One region of the Streptomyces sp. NPDC031100 genome, then DNA from elsewhere that is predicted to be linked to it. Evidence: riboswitches for the same ligand, from Rfam matches in the RefSeq annotation. Region 1 holds a riboswitch; each other region holds the start of a gene.

The links. Region 1 has a riboswitch for cobalamin ahead of ACZ5DS_RS05445 ((2Fe-2S) ferredoxin domain-containing protein). Riboswitches for the same ligand answer to the same signal wherever they lie in the genome.
Region 2: linked by a shared signal. The riboswitch ahead of metE (5-methyltetrahydropteroyltriglutamate--homocysteine S-methyltransferase) and the one ahead of ACZ5DS_RS05445 ((2Fe-2S) ferredoxin domain-containing protein) in region 1 are both predicted to bind cobalamin.
Region 3: linked by a shared signal. The riboswitch ahead of nicT (Nickel transporter NicT) and the one ahead of ACZ5DS_RS05445 ((2Fe-2S) ferredoxin domain-containing protein) in region 1 are both predicted to bind cobalamin.
Region 4: linked by a shared signal. The riboswitch ahead of ACZ5DS_RS12965 (ribonucleoside-diphosphate reductase subunit alpha) and the one ahead of ACZ5DS_RS05445 ((2Fe-2S) ferredoxin domain-containing protein) in region 1 are both predicted to bind cobalamin.

Annotation. Positions count from the first base shown of each region.
Region 1 covers NZ_JBVIGN010000002.1:265,895-269,899, reverse strand. Annotated here, with positions in the region: partial or broken gene ACZ5DS_RS05460 (IS30 family transposase) at 1-257, shown strand, start outside; gene ACZ5DS_RS05455 (CbtA family protein) at 331-1,083, opposite strand; gene ACZ5DS_RS05450 (CbtB domain-containing protein) at 1,105-1,326, opposite strand; cobalamin riboswitch at 1,362-1,507, opposite strand; gene ACZ5DS_RS05445 ((2Fe-2S) ferredoxin domain-containing protein) at 1,598-2,035, opposite strand; cobalamin riboswitch at 2,096-2,218, opposite strand; gene ACZ5DS_RS05440 (SDR family NAD(P)-dependent oxidoreductase) at 2,390-3,223, shown strand; gene ectB (diaminobutyrate--2-oxoglutarate transaminase) at 3,433-4,005, opposite strand, start outside.
Region 2 covers NZ_JBVIGN010000015.1:244,112-248,116, forward strand. Annotated here, with positions in the region: gene ACZ5DS_RS35130 (MFS transporter) at 278-1,633, shown strand; gene ACZ5DS_RS35135 (hypothetical protein) at 1,657-1,830, opposite strand; cobalamin riboswitch at 2,275-2,498, shown strand; gene metE (5-methyltetrahydropteroyltriglutamate--homocysteine S-methyltransferase) at 2,651-4,005, shown strand, end outside.
Region 3 covers NZ_JBVIGN010000008.1:397,870-401,874, forward strand. Annotated here, with positions in the region: gene ACZ5DS_RS24510 (sigma-70 family RNA polymerase sigma factor) at 228-842, shown strand; gene nicT (Nickel transporter NicT) at 1,017-2,126, opposite strand; cobalamin riboswitch at 2,154-2,343, opposite strand; gene ACZ5DS_RS24520 (ArsR/SmtB family transcription factor) at 2,424-2,822, shown strand; partial or broken gene ACZ5DS_RS24525 (serine hydrolase domain-containing protein) at 2,815-3,099, opposite strand; gene ACZ5DS_RS24530 (hypothetical protein) at 3,200-3,340, opposite strand; tRNA gene ACZ5DS_RS24535 (tRNA-Arg) at 3,397-3,469, opposite strand; gene ACZ5DS_RS24540 (ScbA/BarX family gamma-butyrolactone biosynthesis protein) at 3,846-4,005, opposite strand, start outside.
Region 4 covers NZ_JBVIGN010000004.1:237,074-241,078, reverse strand. Annotated here, with positions in the region: gene ACZ5DS_RS12980 (GntR family transcriptional regulator) at 1-100, shown strand, start outside; gene ACZ5DS_RS12975 (DUF3311 domain-containing protein) at 237-503, shown strand; gene mctP (monocarboxylate uptake permease MctP) at 500-2,110, shown strand; cobalamin riboswitch at 2,264-2,388, shown strand; gene ACZ5DS_RS12965 (ribonucleoside-diphosphate reductase subunit alpha) at 2,515-4,005, shown strand, end outside.

The DNA.
Region 1 (4,005 bases):
AAATGGCCGCCCACCACGCCTTCAGCATCGCCACCGACGTCCCGGCCTACTTCTGCGACCCCGCCAGCCCCTGGCAGCGCGGCTCCAACGAAAACACCAACGGCCTGCTGCGGCAGTACTTCCCCAAGGGCACCGACCTGTCCGTGCACACCCCCGAACACCTCGACGCCGTCGCAGCAGAACTCAACAGTCGCCCACGCAAAACGCTCGGCTGGGAAACCCCAGCCGAGCGTCTGTCTAAACTGCTCGCGGCTTGATCAACTCACCGCGTGTTGCGACGACCCCTTGAATCCGCCGGTTCCGAGGGGCCCTTTCGTGTCCCGAAACGGTTCAGTTGGAGGCGGGAACCGTCCGTCCGGACGCGGCGGTCGCGGGCTTGGGATTCAGCTGACGCTCGGCCAACTCCCCGAAGAGCAGCCCGAAGCCGCCCCACAGGACGGTCTGGATGGCCAGGGCGGAGAGGCGGAAGCGCCACAACAGGGTGGCCGGGAAGCCCTTCGGCACCTCGTTGACGACCGGCAGGAACGCATAGGCCAGGCCGATCACGAGGGCGAAGGCGGCCACCGCGACGACGGTGGCGTACCAGGTGCCCAGTGCGGGCGCGAGCCGCTTGCCCAGGATGGTGGCGGCGACCGCCAGGAGCACGCTGAGCAGCATCATCAGGAAGTACAGGGCGGTCCGCTTGCCGAGGGTGTCGGGGTTGCCGACCGACGGCGGATTGGCCGGGTACTTCAGGAACGGGACGACGTACACGGCCAGGAGCGCGCAGCCGGACAGCAGCAGCGCGGTCGCCCGCGGGCTGAAGCGGCCCACCCGGCCGAGCGCGAAGCAGTACGCGAGCGCCGCGATGCCGCCGAAGGCGACCCCGTAGACGAGGACACCGGTGGCGAGACCGGCGGTGGACTGCAGGGAGCGGGAGACGACTTCCATCCCGTGCTCGTGGGAGTGGGCTTCCTCGAAGCTGATCGCGCTGTCGACGTTCGGCTCACCGAGGAAGTAGGCGGCGACCAGGGCGAGCACACCGGCCGCAAGGCCGGCGAGCATGCCCCGCACGAGGAGGTTTCTTACCGTTGCGGAGTTCATGGGTGTGCGGCGTCCCCCGCCTCAGTGGCAGGGGAAACCGAGCAGGTGACGGGCGTCGTGCACCCACTCGTGGACGTCCGTGCCGCTGAACACGGAGGTGACGCCCTGCTCGGCGCCGACGAAGTAGAGCAGGACGAGCATCAGGATGCCGAAGAAGACAGCCCAGGGAGCTATCGCCTTCAGCGGCAACGTGGCGGGAACGACGGGGGTGGTGGCTGTCGGCTGGGCGACGGTCTGCGCCATGGCAGAACCTCCTCTGGGAGTTCGCGTCCCATCTCGGTGGTGCACAGGACGACGGCCACGGGTCTGACTCACGAAACGCCCTTGGGGTGTCTCGCATACAGTGGCGCGACCGTGCCGGATTCCCACCGGCTTCCGTCTCGCCGTCGTCAATATCGGACAGACCGTACCGCGCGCCGCCTGCCTGGCCAAGACCGCACCCCCTTGGCGTGATCTTCCTCTCGGCAAATACCCAGTCCCGTCAGCCCGTTCTCGGCGAAGATCCGGCCTGTTCTCAGCGAAGGCCGTCGACGCCGCGCCGCTCCCGGGAGGCCGCAGCGAGCCGCGGCGGTGTGAAGGTGTAGAGGCCGAGGATCTCCGGCAGGGGTGCGACACCTGGGCCGCCCGCGCGTACCCAGTCCGTGATGTCCTCCGTCGCGTCGGGGTCGTTGACCAGCCCCAGCCATACCGGCCGGCCACCGGCGGCCCGGCCGGCCGCGGAAGGCTGTACGACGATGACGTTGGCCTGCTCGCACACGTCGAGGCAGGCGGAGATGCGCACGGGCACCTGTGCCCGCAGACGCGCGGTCTGCGCCGCGTGATCGACGCCGATCACCTTGGGACTGCCGCAGCAGCAGTCCCGGCACACGACGACACGGCACGGCACCGGGCGGCCGGCCCCCTCCGCAACCACCTCGTCACCGAACCTCTCTCCGGCCGGCCTCTCGGGCATGCCGCACCACCCCTCCCCCGGGGAGATCCGCCCCGGTGTCCGTCGAGGAGGCGACCGCGTGAGTCTCCTGGCTCTCGGGTCGTCGCTCGTCCCGGCCTTCCCGCCCCACGCGGGCAGTGGCCTGTCGGAACTCGCTCACCGATCACAGTGGCGGGACCGCGCCGGATTCACACCGGCTTCCTCGGATCGCCGTCGCCTTGTCGCCGATCATCATCCCATCGCGGACGAGACGCCGTCATGCGGGCGCGACCAGCGACCCGTGGGCCCTGACCCTGGCTGGAAGTCGTCAGCGCTGGAGCCGTCGGTCCTAGAGTCGGATGCTCCAGGTGACCTCGGTGAAGGAGCTTGACCACAGTGGCGGATCAGCGGGTTGTCGTCGTGACCGGCGGGGGCACGGGCATCGGGGAGGCCACGGCCCGGCTGTTGCGTGAGGGTGGCCACCAGGTGGTCGTCTCCGGCCGCCGCCCCGAGCCCCTGCAACGCCTCGCGCACGAGACCGGGGTCCTGGCGTATCCCTCGGACGTCGGGGACCCCGATGCGGCCGAGGGTCTCGTGCGAGCGGCTCTGGACTCCTACGGACGGCTCGACGGACTCGTGCTCAACGCAGGAATCGGACGCGGAGGAGCCGTCGGTGACCTGTCCTCGGCCGACTGGGACGAAGTGATGCGCACCAACCTCACCGGTCCGCTGCTGCTCCTGCGCGCGGCGATCCCGCACCTGCTGGAGTCCAGGGGTGCGGTGGTCGCCGTCGCATCGGTGTCCGCGCTGCGCAACGGCGCGGGCAACGCCCCGTACGCCACCTCCAAGGCCGCCCTGCTCCAGCTCTGCCGTTCCGTCGCCGTCGACTACGGGCGTCAGGGGGTGCGGGCCAACATCGTGTGCCCCGGCTGGGTACGAACCGAGATGGCCGACCGACGCATGGCGCGCTTCGTGGAGGAGGCAGACCTGCGGGACGGGGGCGTGGAGGCCGCCTACGAAGAGGCCACCCGGCTGCTGCCCATGGGACGACCGGGTGACCCGCGCGAGATCGCGGAGGCGATCGGCTGGCTGCTCTCCCCCGCCGCGTCGTACGTCAACGGTGCCGTGCTCACCGTCGACGGCGGGGCAACGGCCCTCGACCCGGGAACACTCGGCTTCGACTTCCACATCGCGCCACGCGGAGGCGAGGACTCGACCGCTCCGCAGTGAGTACCGCCCGCTGTCCGGGGACAAGGTCGTCATCACGCTGCACGGATCACCGGCCTACGCGTGGACAACGGTCGAGGTGGTCACGGGGGCCCTTGACGGTGATCGCGGTGAAAACGGCCGACGGAACCGTACGGGACACGGTCCGCCCCTCCGGTAGGAGCCGCGGCGGGGCTCCAGTGACAGCCCCGCCGACGGCTCCGGGTGCGCGCTCAGGCACCCACGGCTGACGCCACCGAGTCCTGCAGGATGCCGAGCCCCTCGGTCAGTTCTTCGTCCGTGGAGGTCAGGGCCGGCATGAGCTTCACCACCTCGTCGTAGGAGCCCGACGTCTCCACCAGGAGCCCCCGGGCGAATGCCCCGTCAGCGACCTGCCGGGCCATGCTCGGCTCCCGGAAGGCCAGACCCCACACCAGGCCACGACCACGCGACTCCGCCACATGCGCCGCGTGCCGATCGGCGAGCTCGCCCAGCCTCTCCTCGAACAGGAGGGCCCGTTCCTGGGTCCGCTTCTCCAGGGTGCTGTCCGCCCAGAACTCCCGCAGGGCGGCGGCCGCCGTCACGAATGCCGGGTTGTTGCCGCGGAACGTGCCGTTGTGCTCGCCCGGTTGCCATACGTCCAACTCGGTGCGGAAGAGCGTGAGGGACATCGGCAGGCCGTATCCGCTGATGGACTTGGACAGGCAGACGATGTCCGGCGTGATCCCGGCGGCCTCGAAGCTGAAGAAGGGCCCCGTGCGGCCGCAGCCCATCTGAATGTCATCGATGATCAAGAGGATGCCGCG
Region 2 (4,005 bases), on a different contig from region 1:
TGCGCGTACGGGATGCCCCGGAAGACCGAGACTTCGTCCTCCCGCCGACCGCGAACCGCACCGCCCGTCGTCACAACCTCTGGAAACCCGCTCGTGCGCGTGCTCATTGATGACTCCTCAGGGGATCCGCGCCTGGTGCACGCCTATTGACACTCGACTGTCCCGATCCGAGACTCACGGCCAGCAAAGTGAACCATATTTCACCTGGCGAACAGCCACAGGCCGCTCCTGTCCCGCTCCCCCCGTCTCCGATTCGACCCCGTCTCCGAGGACGCAGATGAACTCCTCCCTCACGTCCCCCGCACCCCGTCCCCCGCACACGTTCCGCACCGTGGTCCCGGTCATCGCCCTGTGCTGGCTGGCCGTGTTCTTCGACGGCATGGACGTCACCATTTACGGCGCCGTCATGCCGCACATGCTCGACGACTCCGGTCTCGGCCTGACCCCGGCCGACGCGGGCACCATCGGCAGCTGGACCACGTTCGGCATGCTGATCGGCGCCCTCACCGCCGGAAACCTCACCGACTGGCTCGGCCGCCGGCTGTTGCTCGTCGCCAGCGTGTCGCTCTTCTCCGTCGGCTCGGCGATCTGCGCCCTGGCCCCGGGCGTGGGCCTGTTCGGGGCCGGCCGGTTCGTCGCCGGCCTCGGCCTCGGCGGGCTGATGCCGCTGTGCCTGGCCCTGGTCATGGAGTTCGCACCGCCACGCCGGGCCGCCCTGACCACCGGGCTGCTGATGACCTCGTACCACGTGGGCGGCATGGCCGCCACCGGCCTGGGCCTGACCCTGGCCCCGACGGCGGGCTGGCGCTGGGTGTTCGGGGCGGGCGTCCTGCCCGCCGTGGTCGCCGTGCCGCTGCTGCTCGCCCTGCTGCCCGAGTCGCCCGGCGTGCTGCTCGCGCGCGGCGACCGGGAGCAGGCAGAGGGCGTCGCCGACCGGTACGGTCTGCCCCGGCCCACCGCCGTCGCCGCGCCGGCCGCCGGGGCCAGGGGCCGCCTGGCCGCCGTACGCGCGCTGTTCCACCCCGAGGCGCGGTGGGCGACCCCGCTGTTGTGGCTGGCCTCGTTCTGCGGACTGCTCCTCGTGTACGGCGTGAGCACCTGGCTGCCGCAGATGATGCGCGCCTCCGGCTACGGGCTGAACTCCTCCGTCAGCTTTCTGCTCGTCATCAACGCGGGCGGCATCGTCGGCCTGCTGATCGCGGGCCGCGCCGCCGACAGGTTCGGAGCGGTCCGGGTGTCGGCGATCTGGTTCGTGCTGACCGCCGCCGGGGCGCTGCTGCTCGAGACTCGCCTCCCGCTGGGCGTCACGTACGCCGTCGTCGCGGTCACCGGTGTGTGGCTGTTCAGCGCGCAGGTCATGGTCTACGCCGCCACCAGCACCGTCTACCGCGACGGCGAGCGTGCGGCGGGTCTGGGCTGGGTCACCGGTGTCGGCCGGACCGGCGCCGTCGTGGGCCCCTGGCTGATCGGCGCGCTGGCCGACAGCGGCAACGAGAGCTGGGGCTTCACCACCTTCGCCCTGGCCGGCCTGGTGGGCGCGCTCGCCATCGCCCTCGTACCGCTTGCCCGGCGGACCGGCCGGAGCGCCGCCCCGGCCTCGGTTCCCCTGGCTGCCGGCGCGTCCGAGGGCTGACGAGCGGCAGGCCGTCCGGCGGATCACCTCCGCTGGGCGGCCGGTCGGATGGGAGCGTTGGCGGCGCCGTATCCGCGGTAGCCGCCGGTGCGCTGCGCGAGTTCGAAGAAGACGTGGCCTACCGTCTCCGTGTGGCAGTGCCGGAACTCGCGGCCGTGCTCGTCCCGGTCGTAGAGGATGCCGAGTGCGCGGTACACGTCTCCGCCTCGTCCTCCCGGAGTTCGTACCGCGCCCGCCGGTCGTCGTAGTAATTGGCCGGAACCCGCAGCAGGTTGGCGCCTGCCGCTTCGGCAGCTGCGCACCGCCGCGACGATGTCGTCCACGGCGAAGGCCACGTGCTGGGCGCGGGTGCCGGGTTCGTCCGTCGGGCTCGGGGCAAGCCCAGCGCGGTGCGGTGGAAGAGGAGAACACCTCGGTGCCGTCGGGCGCAGCGACCGGCTCCGCGCAGACGCGCCGCTCGCTGCGGGGTTGGGGCAGGCTGGGGGCAAGCAGGGCCTCGGCACGGCGGGCGCCGTGCCAGACGTCGACGGCGGCGTTCTTCACCGGCTTGCAGGTGTCGGCGTCGATCACCTTGAGGGTGCACTGGTTGTTCGCCCCGTCCGAATCGTGGAGTGACGCCCCGGCTGCGCACGACACCCTTTAGGCTTGCCGGTGCAGCTGGTTCGCCCCGTCCGCCAGGCGGGATGCGTCGCAAGAGGGAACCCGGTGGGAATCCGGGACTGCCCCGCAGCGGTGAGCAGGAACGACCGCCGTCATACGCACTGGGCCCGACGTACGGGGCCTGGGAAGCGACGGCCAGTAGGTGTCCTCCTCGAAAGAGGACGTGCCCGCGAGTCCGAAGACCTGCCAACTGCCCGCGTGCGAAGCACTCGTGCGCGGACATCCCGGTGACCTCTAGGGCGGGTCGGCGTGCACACCGAACGGACGGCTCCGGCCGTTGCCGTCCGGTCCGTCACCCCTTCGCGCTCTCGTCCCGTCCCCGGGATCTCAGGGATTCATCTCGCGAAGGAGATCTCCGTGACCACCAAGTCCGCAGCCGCGGCAGCACGGGCCACCGTGTACGGCTACCCCCGTCAGGGACAGCACCGGGAACTGAAGAAGGCGATCGAGGGCTACTGGAAGGGCCGCGTCACCGCCGACGCCCTGCGCGTCACCGCCGCCGAGCTGCGCCGCACCCACTGGCGGCAGCTGGCGGACGCCGGCATCGACGAAGTGCCGACCGGCGACTTCTCGTACTACGACCACGTGCTCGACACCACCGTCATGATCGGCGCGATCCCCGCACGCCACCGGAACGCCGTCGCCGCCGACCCACTGGCCGGATACTTCGCGATGGCCCGCGGCACGCAGGACGCGGCGCCGCTGGAGATGACCAAGTGGTTCGACACCAACTACCACTACCTGGTTCCGGAGCTGGGCCCGGACACGGTGTTCACAGCCGACGCCTCGAAGCAGGTCGCAGAACTCAGGGAAGCCCTGGCCCTGGGAGTCACGGCCCGACCCGTCCTCGTGGGCCCGGTCACCTACCTCCTGCTCGCCAAGCCCGCGCCGGGCGTGGCCGCCGACTTCGACCCGCTCACCCTCCTCGACCGGCTGCTTCCGGTGTACGCCGAGGTCCTCGCCGACCTGCACGCGGCAGGCGCGGAGTGGGTCCAGCTGGACGAACCCGCCCTCGTCCAGGACCGCACCCCGGCCGAGGTGAACGCCGCGGCCCGCGCCTACCGCGATCTCGGCGCCGGCACCGACCGGCCCAGGCTGCTGGTCGCCTCCTACTTCGGCCGGCTCGGCCAGGCCCTGCCGGTGTTGGCCAAGGCGCCGGTGGACGGACTCGCGCTGGACTTCACCGAGGCGGCCGCCGCCAACCTGGACGCACTCGCGGCCGCCGGCGGGCTGCCCGGCAAGCGCCTGGTCGCCGGTGTCGTCAACGGCCGCAACATCTGGGTCAACGACCTTCAAAAGTCCCTCGCCATGCTCGGCACCCTGCTCGGCCTGGCCGACCGGGTCGACGTCTCGGCCTCCTGCTCCCTGCTGCACGTCCCGCTCGACGCCTCGGCGGAGCGGGACATCGAGCCGCAGATCCGACGCTGGCTCGCGTTCGCCCGGCAGAAGACGAGCGAGATCGTCACCCTGGCCCACGGACTCACCCGCGGCCCGGACTCCATCGCCGCCGAACTGTCCGCCAACCGCGCCGACCTCGCCTCCCGGGCAGCCTCCCCCATCACGCGCGACCCGGCCGTCCGGGCCCGCACCGCCGCCGTCACCGACGCGGACGCCCGCCGCTCCCAGCCGTACCCCGAGCGGTCCGCGGCCCAGCGCGCCCACCTGCGGCTGCCGCTGCTGCCCACGACGACCATCGGCTCCTTCCCGCAGAC
Region 3 (4,005 bases), on a different contig from region 1:
GCAGTACTGTCGGCGGCAGCGCGTGGACGATCGCGTTGGTGGTCAGCTCCGAGATCACCAGGAGGACGTCGTCGGCCGTCGGGGTGGACACGCGCCGTTGGGTGAGACGTTCGTCGTCGGCCGGCTCTCCGGCCGCCACGGCATCCGCATCCAGCTCCGCGGGTCACCTCCCCACGGCGTCACTGCAGTGGTCATGTTGCCCCAGCAACCGGTCCGGGACTCCTGCCCTGGCTCCATCGCGCGAACAGTCGAGAACAGACTCGAGGACGGACTCGAGAGAAGAGTCGATCACGGCCTGGGCGCTCGCCGCCCGCAACGGTGACCCCGACGCCGTCGACCACTTCGTACGCGCCCTGCACCGAGACGTCCGCCACTACGTGACGTACCTCGGTGCCGACCCCCAGAGCGCCGACGACCTGACCCAGGACACTTTCCTGCGGGCCCTGGGCAGCCTGCACCGGTTCGAAGGCCGCTCCTCGGCCCGGACCTGGCTGCTCTCCATCGCCCGTCGTGCCGTGATCGACAGCATCCGCTACAGCTCGTCCCGCCCCCGCTTGTCGGACACGGACGACTGGCAGTCGGCCGCCGAACGCACCCAGCCACGCGATGTGCCCGGTTTCGACGACGGCGTCGCCCTCACCGAACTGCTGGACACGCTTCCCGACGACCGCCGCGAGGCATTCGTCCTCACCCAGTTGGTGGGACTTCCCTACGCGGAGGCGGCCCTTGTCAGCGACTGCCCGATCGGCACGGTGCGCTCCCGGGTCGCCCGCGCCCGCACCTCCTTGATCGCGTGGCTGGACGAGGCCGAGCACTCCGCGCCGGTGGCCGCAGCGGCCTGATCGGTCCTTCGGCGACGGCCCGGATCGCCAAGTGGTCCGGGCCGTATGGCGGTTCCGGCGGCGCACTGGTTGCCGACGGGCGCCGCCGTCAGCCGTGAGGACTTGTCCGTGCCCCGCCGTAGGGGAACTGCATCAGGTTCGAAGGCAAAGTTCAAAGTGACGACCCCTGTGTCGTCAGCCGCTGTCGGCCGTGCGGGCGCTCCAGCGCTCCTCGACCTTCGCCAGGCGCCAGTAGCCGATGGCCAGGGCCCAGACGACCACGAACAGCCCGGCGATGACGTAGCCGACACTGTCCAGGTTCAGGGCCGCGATCCAGCCGGAGACGTCATCGCTCAGGCCCAGCTTGTCGTGCAGCACCCCGACCAGCTCGATCGTGCCGACGAAGAAGGCCACCGCGATGGACAGGCCGGTGATGGTGAGGTTGTAGAACACCTTGCGGACCGGGTTCGAGAAGGCCCACTGGTAGGCGAAGTTCATGAAGGTGCCGTCGAGGGTGTCGAACAGGCTCATGCCCGCCGCGAAGAGGAGGGGCAGGCACAGGACCGCGTACCAGGGCAGGCCGGCGGCGGCACCGTTGCCGGCCAGGGCGAGGAGCAGCACCTCGGTGCTGGTGTCGAAGCCGATGCCGAAGAGGAAGCCGAGCGGGAACATCTGGCCGGGGCGGCGGATGGACTTGGTGAGCCGGCCCAGGATGCGGTTCATGAACCCGCGTGAGTCGAGGTGGGCCTCCAGCTCGGCCTCGTCGTACTGCCCGTTCCGCATCGCCCTGAAGACGCGGGCGATGCCGAACAGCGCCACGAGGTTGAGGGCGGCGATCAGGTACAGGAAGCCGCCGGAGACCGTGGTGCCCACGGTGCCGAGGACCTGGTGGGTCCGGGAGCCGTCGTTCATCAGGGTGCCCGCGAGCTTGGCGCCGCCGGCGACCAGCGCGGCCATGACGACGACCACGCTGGAGTGTCCGAGCGCGAACCAGAAGCCCACCGAGACCGGCCGCTTGCCGTCGGCCATCAGCTTGCGGGTGGTGTTGTCGATCGCGGCTATGTGGTCCGCGTCGAAGGCGTGCCGCATACCGAGGGTGTAGGCCGTGATGCCCAGCCCGACCCCGAACGCCTTGGTTCCGACCTCGTAGTGGTGCGGGACCACGAGCAGGAAGAGGATCCCGAAGGCGACCACGTGCAGAGCGACGATCACAGCCAGCAGGCCGGCGGTGCGGACGGTGTCCTCGCGCCGCCACCGGAAGGAAGGGGCGGCGGCGGTTTCGGGCACGCCTCGGGACACGGTCATACGGTCACGCTCCAACACCTCGTGGATCAGCTTCGTGCTGCCGTGGCCGGTCTCCTGGCTGACGGGTCATCGCGCCCGCCCCTGCCTTCCCGGCCGTGAGGCCAGTGGCAACGCATGGGGCGGGAACTCCCCGATCACAGTGGCGAGGGCCGCTCCGGACTGAGTCCCTGAGGGACTGTCACCGGTCTTCCCGAACACCATGGCCCGCCCACCCTAGAAGGCGGGAGGTAGAGGCTGCAAGGCTGCACAACTGCGCAGATATGGAGCCAGGGTGCCGATGACTGCGATGATGAGTGCATGCATCTCGTCCCCGCGGAACGTGCCGGGCAGCGGACCATCGACGGCCATCGGGTCTGCGACGCCATCGCAGCCGTCGGCGAACCCGAGCGGGTACGCGCCTGGGCCGACCGCTTCTCCCTGCTCTCCGACCCCGGGCGCCTGTCCCTGCTACTGGCCCTCCACGAGGCGGGCCCCATCGCCGTCTCCGACCTCTCCGTCGCCACGGGGATGAGGGACACCGCCGTGTCCCAAGCCCTGCGCCTGCTGAGGACCGCGGGCATCGTCGAGGGCGAGAAGGACGGCCGGATCGTCCGCTACCGACTCGTCGACGGCTGGATTTCCGCGCTGCTGAAACACTGCACGTCCCAGGACACAAGCGCTGATCGCAAAGCTGGCGCGCGAAATTCTGTTACCTGAAGGCGAGGGCCCGGAAGGCATTACGGACGTCGGTGAGGGGGCCGCGGTCGCGGGTGTAGTAGAGCATGTTGCTCAGAAGCACTGCCCAGCGGCCCGTGGCGGGTGCAATCCACATGCCTGTGCCGGTGAAGCCGTAGTGGACCCAGACGCTCTGCTCGGTGGTCGTGCCGGGGGCGGAGTGCCAGAACAGGCCACGGGTGGGCTGAAGCTTGCCGGTCTGGAGGGTCAAGGAACAGCTGGTCCAGTCGGTGCCGAATCCGGCAGGGGTCGGGCAAGTCCCGCGGCGCAGTCCGCGCCCTGCGCACCGCCCCGGTCACCGGCGACGGCTCCGGGCTGGCGAACGTCACGCGGCATCGCCCTCCAGTGCGGCCACCACCTCAGCAGCCTCGCGAGGTCAGCGATTCAAGCCGGTCGACCAGCTCCTCGTACCGGCGCAGGGCCAGCTCATCCTTGACGGGCATCCTGCACAGCTCCCCACCATCCGCGCGCACGGCATGCGTGCCATATGTGTGCTGCAAGCGCAGGGGCCCTCCCGTCCGCCGGACGGAAGGGCCCCTGACCTGGTGTTTCTCTGTGCCCCCGGCAGGATTCGAACCTGCGACACCCGCTTTAGGAGAGCGGTGCTCTATCCCCTGAGCTACGAAGGCGAAGGCTTCTCGATCAAGCCGTGGGCGTCTGGCCTGGTCGCCGTGGCGTGTGGGCGGGGGTCCGCGTGTCCTGCCACAGCGCCCGCCTGGGCGCCCGATCCACAGAGTACCGGATCGGGGCACGGGCGGGCGCTGGTGTCTACGAGCTGCGTGGAGCGGGCGGGCCGGTGTGTCGCGGTGCAGCCGGGTTCATGGCCGTGCGGGCAGGTTCATGGCCGTGCAGGCCGGTTTGCCGCCGTGTGGACTGGCTGGGTGCCGCGCCGCCGGAGCTCCTCGGTGGTGCGGGGTGTGGCCGGTCGCTGTGCGGAGCGACGGGCGGGCGAACGCCTCTCGGATGAGGGCGGGTGGTCGCCTCGGACGAGGGAGGGTGGTCGCCTCAGGTGAGGGCGGGTACGCGCGTGGCGCTGTGTACCGGGGCCGGCCGTGTGGTCGTCACCTCGGCGCTGAGGCAGACCGTCCGGTCCTGTTCGATGGTGACCTTCAGATCGCCGCCGGCCAGCGGAGTCACGGACACCCAGCTGGGCTCGTCCAGTTCC
Region 4 (4,005 bases), on a different contig from region 1:
CTCGCTGGACCGGGAGGGCAATCCCGTGGAGTGGGTGCGCTCGGTCTACCGAGGCGACCGGTACAAGTTCGTGGCGAGGCTCAAGCGCCCCCAGGACTGAGCCGAGTTGGCGTCTTCACGCCACACCCCCGAAATCGACATACCGTTATGCGGACGAGGTCTTCCGCTGCCGCGACACCGTCACCTAGATTGCCTGCGCATTACAACAGGTGATCAGCGAGGGGACGGAACGTGGCATGTCCGAAACACCTGAAGTGAGACCACCGGTCGTGACACCGGTCCGCGTGATCATCGGTCTGTGTCTCGTCGCGCCCTTCGTGGCGATGCTGTGGGTGGGCTCGTACGGCAAGAAGGATCCGGCGCTCATCGGGATCCCGTTCTTCTACTGGTACCAGATGCTGTGGGTCGTCATCTCCACCGCCCTCACGATGATCGCGTACAAGCTGTGGCAGCGTGACCAGAACGCCCGCAGGGCCACGCAGAACGAGGGGGCGGCCCGATGAAGGACGGCGTCAACGGCGTCGCGCTCGGCGTCTTCATCTTCTTCTTCCTGGCCGTCACGGTCATGGGCTTCCTCGCGGCGCGCTGGCGCCGGGCCGACGACGAGCACTCCCTGGACGAATGGGGCCTGGGCGGACGGTCGTTCGGCACCTGGATCACCTGGTTCCTGCTCGGCGGCGACCTGTACACGGCGTACACCTTCGTCGCCGTACCGGCGGCGATCTACGCGGCGGGCGCGGCCGGCTTCTTCGCGGTGCCGTACACGATCCTGGTCTACCCGCTGATCTTCACGTTCCTGCCCCGCCTGTGGTCGGTCTCGCACCGCCACGGCTACGTCACGACCTCGGACTTCGTGCGCGGCCGCTTCGGCTCCAAGGGCCTGTCGCTGGCCGTGGCGGTCACCGGCATCCTGGCGACGATGCCCTACATCGCGCTCCAGCTCGTCGGCATCCAGGCCGTGCTGGACGTGATGGGCGTCGGCGGCGGCGAGAACACCAACTGGTTCGTCAAGGACCTGCCGCTGCTCATAGCCTTCGGCGTGCTGGCCGCGTACACCTACTCCTCGGGTCTGCGGGCGCCCGCGCTGATCGCGTTCGTGAAGGACACGCTGATCTACATCGTCATCGCGGTGGCGATCATCTACATCCCGATCAAGCTGGGCGGGTTCGACCACATCTTCGCCAAGGCCGGCGACAAGTTCACGGCGGCGGGTGCGGGCGGTCTCGTACCGGCCCCCGCGGGCCAGTGGACGTACGCCACGCTGGCGCTCGGCTCGGCGCTCGCGCTGTTCATGTACCCGCACTCGATCACCGCGACGCTGTCCTCCCGCAGCCGTGAGGTGATCCGGCGCAACACCACGATCCTGCCGCTGTACTCGCTGATGCTGGGCCTGCTGGCCCTCCTCGGCTTCATGGCGATCGCGGCCGGGGTGAAGGTCTCCAACAACCAGCTGGCGATCCCGCAGTTGTTCGAGGACATGTTCCCCAACTGGTTCGCGGGCGTGGCCTTCGCGGCGATCGGCATCGGCGCCCTCGTGCCCGCGGCCATCATGTCCATCGCGGCGGCGAACCTCTTCACCCGCAACATCTACAAGGACTTCATCAAGCCCGACGCCACGGCCGAGCAGGAGACCCGGGTCTCCAAGCTCGTCTCGCTGCTGGTGAAGGTGGGCGCGCTGGTCTTCGTCCTGACGATGGACAAGACGGTCGCCATCAACTTCCAGCTGCTGGGCGGCATCTGGATCCTGCAGACCTTCCCGGCCCTGGTCGGCGGCCTCTTCACGCGCTGGCTCCACCGCTGGGCGCTGCTCGCCGGCTGGGCGGTCGGCATGGTCTACGGCACGCTCGCCGCGTACGGGATCGCCTCCCCGACGAACCCGGCACAGAAGCACTTCGGCGGCAACGCCAAGGAGATCCCGGGCATCGGGGAGATCGGTTACATCGGCCTGACGGCGTTCGTCCTCAACGTCGTGGTCACCGTGGTCCTCACCCTCGTCCTGAGGGCCGTGAAGGCCCCCGAGGGCCTGGACGAGACCAGGCCGGAGGACTACACGGCGGACGCGGGCGAGCCGGGGGTCCAGGTGGAACTGACCCCGACGGCAACACCCTAGGGAGCGCACAACCCGCAGCGGGCCGCCGGCATCGAGCAACAACGGCGGCCCGTTCTCATGCCTCCCGCCATACACAAGTTGACGCTCTGAAGCCACCACGACACACAACAGACACAACATCTGGGGGTGACACCACGACCCGGCACTAGATGTATGCTCATCCTCGCTGTCGCCGCAGGGGAATCCGGTGCGAATCCGGAACTGTCCCGCAACGGTGTACTTGCGTGCATCCGCACGCCTGTGTCAGTCCGAGGACCTGCCGGCAGCGTGCGCCCGGCCGTCCGGTCCGGGTGCCTTCAGACGTCCGGGCCTCGTGGAGTGGGCCGGTGGACGCGACGCCGTGTGCGCTCGTGCTGCCCCCTGCCCTCCGCAAGGCCCCCGTGCCGAGCGAGGGAGAGCCCCACGTGACCATCGCGCCAGCCGACCCGGCTTCAGCCATCGAGGCCATCGAAGCCCCGGTGGAGACCGACGGTCCCGGTGCCGCGCTGCTGCGGACCCTGACCGAGCTGACCGCCGACCTCCCCGACGCCGACCCCGGCCGGGTCGCCGCGGCCGCGCTGCGGGGCCGGTCCGCTCGCGCGGACGAGACGGAGCTGCGCGAGCTGGCCACCGAGGCGGCCGCCGGACTCATCTCCGAGGACCCCGCCTACTCGCGGCTGGCCGCCCGGCTGCTGACCCTCTCCATCCGCGCCGAGGCCGCCTCGCAGGGCGTGACGTCCTTCACCGAGTCCGTGGCCGTGGGACACCGGGAAGGGCTCGTCGCCGACCGGACCGCCGAGTTCGTGCGGCTGCACGCGGAGCGCCTCGACGCACTGGTCGACGCGGACGCCGACGACCGCTTCGGCTACTTCGGCCTGCGCACCCTGCACAGCCGCTACCTGCTCCGGCACCCGATCACCCGCAAGGTGATCGAGACGCCCCAGCACTTCATGCTCCGGGTGGCGAGCGGCCTCGCCGAGGACGACACCGCCCGCGCACTGGACGAAGTCGCCGCGCTCTACGGGCTCATGAGCCGCCTCGACTACCTGCCCTCCTCCCCCACGCTCTTCAACTCCGGCACGCGGCACCCCCAGATGTCGTCCTGCTACCTCCTCGACTCCCCCCTGGACGAGCTGGACTCCATCTACGACCGCTACCACCAGGTCGCCCGCCTCTCCAAGCACGCCGGCGGCATCGGTCTGTCGTACTCCCGGATCCGCAGCCGTGGTTCGCTGATCCGCGGCACCAACGGGCACTCCAACGGCATCGTCCCGTTCCTGAAGACCCTGGACGCCTCCGTCGCCGCCGTGAACCAGGGCGGCCGGCGCAAGGGCGCGGCCGCGGTGTACCTGGAGACCTGGCACTCCGACATCGAGGAGTTCCTGGAGCTGCGCGACAACACCGGTGAGGACGCCCGCCGTACGCACAACCTCAACCTGGCGCACTGGATCCCGGACGAGTTCATGCGCCGGGTCAACCTGGACGAGCAGTGGTCGCTGTTCTCCCCGGCGGACGTGCCGGAGCTGGTCGACGTGTGGGGCGCGGAGTTCGACGCGGCCTACCGCAAGGCGGAGGCGGCGGGGCTCGCGAAGAAGACCATCCCGGCCCGCGACCTGTACGGCCGGATGATGCGTACCCTCGCGCAGACCGGCAACGGCTGGATGACCTTCAAGGACGCCGCCAACCGGACGGCCAACCAGACGGCCCTGCCGGGCCATGTCGTCCACTCCTCCAACCTCTGCACGGAGATTCTGGAGGTCACGGACGACGGCGAGACGGCGGTCTGCAACCTGGGTTCGGTGAACCTGGGCGCGTTCGTCGCAGGCGGCGACATCGACTGGGAGCGGCTGGACGAGACGGTCCGCACCGCCGTCACCTTCCTCGACCGCGTCGTCGACATCAACTTCTACCCGACC